One region of the Embleya sp. NPDC056575 genome, then DNA from elsewhere that is predicted to be linked to it. Evidence: riboswitches for the same ligand, from Rfam matches in the RefSeq annotation. Region 1 holds a riboswitch; the other holds the start of a gene.
What was found. A riboswitch is a leader RNA that binds a small molecule or an ion and turns the genes downstream of it on or off. The one in region 1 is predicted to bind glycine.

Region 1 (2,196 bases):
GCGTCGTGGTGCCCGGCAGCGAACGGGCGATGCTCGACCCGCTCCCGGTGCGCGCGCTGCCCGGGGTCGGCCCGGCCACCGGCGACGTGCTGCGCCGGGCCGGCCTGGACACCGTCGCCGACCTGGCCGCGGTGGACGAGAGCGAACTGGTGCGCCTGTTGGGCCAGGCGCACGGACACGGCCTGCACGTCCTGGCCGCGGGCCTGGACGCGCGTCCGGTGGTGGCCGACCGGGACGCCAAGTCGGTGTCGGTCGAGGACACCTTCGCCACCGACCTGGTCGACCGCGAGCGGATCACCAGGGAATTGGACCGCCTCTCGATCCGCTGCGTGGAGCGGCTGCGCGCGGCCGGCCGCTCCGGCCGCACCATCGTGTTGAAGCTGCGCCGCTACGACTTCAGCACGCTCACCCGTTCGGAGACGCTGCGCGGCCCCACCGACGACCCGGGCGTGGTGCGCGAGACGATCCGCCGCCTGGCCGCCCAGGTGGACGTCACGGGCGGGGTGCGGCTGCTCGGGGTGGGCGTCAGCGGCCTGGCCGACTTCGCCCAGCAGGACCTGTTCGGCGCCGCCGACACGCCGGCGGAGGAGCCGGAGGACGACGACACGGGGCCGACGGGGGAGGAGCCCGTCGAGGCCGGCCCCGAGCGGGTCTCCTGGTCCCCCGGCCAGGACGTGGTCCACGAGGACTTCGGCCCCGGCTGGGTCCAGGGCAGCGGCGTCGGCCGCGTCACGGTGCGGTTCGAGGTCCCGGGCGGAAAACCGGGCCGGGTGCGCACGTTCGCGCTCGCCGACCCGGCGCTGCGCCCGGGGGAGCCGCTGCCCCTGCCGGGCACGGGCGGCCCGGGCGACCGGTCCGCCGGGTCCGCCGACCCCGGCCCGCCGCCTCCGCCGCCCCCGTCGACCTGACAACCCGCACCCCTCCGGCCTGGCGTCCCGTCCGCATCCGATGCCACGCTGATACCGTTGAAGCCGCCCATTACGTTCGCGCGGGAGAGTTCTCGTGTCGTCCGCACGAGGCGCCGAAGGAGCAACTCCTCCCCGGAATCTCTCAGGCACCCGTACCGCGTGGTCGTGGGCACTCTGGAAAGCAGGATCCGCACGTGGCTCGCCGAGTCGGGTCGGATCCTCGCCGACGGTGCAAATCGCGTTCGTGGGACCGGCCCCGCCGGTGTTCCGGGCGGGGTGAAGCTCTCAGGTACCGATGACAGAGGGGGAGGCCGGTGGGCGCGCGACCCGCGTGTCCGTCCAGGAGCGATCCAGGAGGCCTTTCGCGATGACACCGCGCACCCCTGCCCCGACGCGTGCTCACGCCGTACTCCCCTCCGGCCCCGGCTCGTTGACCGGCCTGGAGGCCGCGTCGCCGTTCACCGGCCGGCACATCGGTCCGGACACCGACGAACAGGCGAAGATGCTCGCCGCGATCGGCTACGGGTCCCTGGACGAGCTGACCGACGCGGCGGTGCCCGCCGCGATCCGCGCGCTCGCGGGCTTCGAGTTGCCGGCCGCGCGCACCGAGGCCGAGGTGCTGGCCGAACTGCGCGAGCTGGCCTCCCGCAACACCGTGCTGACCTCGATGATCGGGCTCGGCTACCACGGCACCTTCACCCCGCCGGTGATCACCCGCAACGTGCTGGAGAACCCGGCCTGGTACACCGCCTACACGCCCTACCAGCCGGAGATCTCCCAGGGCCGGTTGGAGGCGCTGCTCAACTTCCAGACCGTGGTCACCGACCTGACCGGCCTGGACGTGGCCGGCGCCTCGCTGCTCGACGAGTCCACCGCCGCCGCCGAGGCGATGACGCTGGCCCGCCGGGCCGGACGGGCCAAGAGCGACGTGTTCGTCGTGGACGCGGCCACGTTGCCGCAGACCATCGCCGTGGTGCGCACGCGCGCGCGGGCGCTGGGCATCGAGGTCGTGGTCGCCGACACCGCCGAGGGGCTGCCCGAGGGCGGCTGCTTCGGGGTGCTGCTCCAGTACCCGGGCACCGACGGTCTGGTCCGCGACCTGACCCCGGTGATCGAGGCCGCGCACGCGCAGGGCGCCCTGGTGGCGGTCGCCGCCGACCTGCTCGCGCTCACCGTGCTGCGCGCGCCCGGCACGATGGGCGCCGACATCGCGGTCGGCACCACCCAGCGGTTCGGGGTGCCGATGGCCTTCGGCGGCCCGCACGCGGGCTACCTGGCGGTCCGCGAG
Region 2 (2,196 bases), on a different contig from region 1:
GCATGGTGGTGCTCCTCTTGGTGTCCGGCGCAGTTTACGACTTGCCCGCGTCCCGCCGTCGGGACTGTCCGGGTAGGGGGTCTGCGAAAACGATCCGGCGCAGTTGCCGCGCGGCCGGGCGGTCGAGCAGTACACACGAGGTGAAGCCGCCCGGGGCGGAGGCGAGGGCGGGTCCGGCGTCCAGCCACGGGGCGAGCCGGGCGAGCAGCGCACGCCATTCCCGGTGGTGTCGGGCGAACACCGCGGTGGACACCCCGCGCCCGCGCGCACGTTGGCCGGAAAGCGCCTGATGGGCCGTGACGTCCAGGAGCAGCGCGTGTGCCGGGATGCCGCGCCGCCGGGCCGCGCGCACCAGTATCCGGCGCAGGATCGGATTGCGGCCGCTGTCGTGCACGACCACCGCGCCGGGGCCGCGCAGCGCCCGGGCCACCTCGCCGTAGTGCGACAGCCGCACCAGCGGTCGGTAGGCCCGGTACGGCAGCCGCCCCACCCGCATCGCCCAGCGGGCCCGGACCAGGTCGGCGTCCAGGACCGCGACCGCGGGCCCGGCGGCGACCACCCGGGCCAGGAGCGTGCTCTTGCCCGCGCCCGGCAGGCCGGTCACCACGAGCACGCACGAGGCCGGGTAGGACAGCACGTCCACCTGCCGGACCCCGTCCCGCTCCCCCGCCCGATGCCGCTCCTCCCGCAGGTCGTGCACGGACCGGGGGGTCAACACGCCGCCCGCCGCGGCGCCGGTATGCGCCCCCGCCGAATCCGTCTCCACGAATCCTCCCCTGATGTCCCGAACCCACGTGCCCTGCGCATGGTGTCGTACCGAGGGCGCGAGCGGGCGCCGGCGCTCCCCGGCCCCGGCGGGGGATTGACGACACGCGCTAGCATGCCGGGCACAACCACATAACGGCCGTCGACCCCACGCGGGAGAGTCCTCGCCATCGAGCGGGGCGCCGAAGGAGCAACTCCTCCCCGGAATCTCTCAGGCACCGATACCGCATGGGTCAGGCACTTCTGGAAAGCAGGCGCACCGTCGGTGCGGCTCACCCACGGTGCAAATCCCGGTCCGACGCGGCAGCGGCGGACGGGATGAAGCTCTCAGGTTCCGATGACAGAAGGGGAGGGCACCCCACTTTTCGACCGACTTTGGCCGAAAAGGGCTGAACGCCATGGCAGGGAGCCCCCTTTGTCCTCGAATTCGTTCTCGTACTCGTTCCGGTTCTTGATCCGGGGCCCGTCCTCGTTCCGGTACGGGCCGCAGCACCCGTCACCTTTCGTCGCACCTCGGGCCCGCGCCCGGGTCCGCGCCGTCCGGCATGCCCCGGACCGGTCCGCGCCCGCCGGGGGCTTCCGCCGGCGTCCCTTCGAAGGAGTCTTCGCATGACCACCGACCGCCGGACCCCGCTCGACGCCGTGCACGACGCGCTCGGGGCCACGATGACCGACTTCGCCGGGTGGCGGATGCCGCTGCGGTACGGGAGCGAGCGGGACGAGCACACCGCGGTGCGCACCACGGCCGGCCTGTTCGACCTCACCCACATGGGCGAGATCGAGGTCACCGGCCCGGATGCCGCCCGCGCGCTCGACCACGCCCTGGTCGGTTTCGTCTCGAAGATCGGGATCGACCGAGCCCGGTACACGATGATCTGCACCGAGGAGGGCGGCATCGTCGACGACCTGATCGTGTACCGGCTCGGCGAAGAGCACTTCGTGGTGGTGGCCAACGCGTCCAACGCCGACGTGGTGGCGGGCAGCCTGAAGCACCGCGCGAGCGACTTCGACGCCACGGTGCGCGACGCGTCCGAGGAGTACACGCTGCTCGCCGTGCAGGGGCCCGCGTCGACGGAGATCGTCGGTTCGCTGACCGACGCCGACCTGCCCGCGCTCAAGTACTACGCGATCCTGCGCACCGAGGTCGCGGGCGTACCGGTGCTGCTCGCCCGCACCGGCTACACCGGCGAGGACGGCTTCGAGCTGTTCGCCGCGCCCGGCGACGCGGTCGCGCTGTGGGACGCGCTGCTGGCCGCGGGCAAGCCGCACGGGCTGGTGCCGGCCGGCCTGTCCTGCCGGGACACGCTGCGCCTGGAGGCGGGCATGCCGCTGTACGGCCACGAGCTGACCCGGGACACCACGCCGTACGAGGCCAACCTGGGCCGGGTGGTCCGGCTGGACAAGCCCGAGGACTTCGTCGGCCGCGAGGCG

Region 2: another riboswitch for glycine. It lies ahead of gcvT (glycine cleavage system aminomethyltransferase GcvT); the one in region 1 lies ahead of gcvP (aminomethyl-transferring glycine dehydrogenase).

The regions. Positions count from the first base shown of each region.
Region 1 covers NZ_JBHTVA010000048.1:31,663-33,858, reverse strand. Annotated here, with positions in the region: gene ACFRCG_RS31960 (DNA polymerase IV) at 1-908, shown strand, start outside; glycine riboswitch at 980-1,076, shown strand; gene gcvP (aminomethyl-transferring glycine dehydrogenase) at 1,276-2,196, shown strand, end outside.
Region 2 covers NZ_JBHTVA010000046.1:82,914-85,109, forward strand. Annotated here, with positions in the region: gene ACFRCG_RS31450 (enhanced serine sensitivity protein SseB) at 1-4, opposite strand, end outside; gene ACFRCG_RS31455 (AAA family ATPase) at 35-766, opposite strand; glycine riboswitch at 909-1,002, shown strand; gene gcvT (glycine cleavage system aminomethyltransferase GcvT) at 1,375-2,196, shown strand, end outside.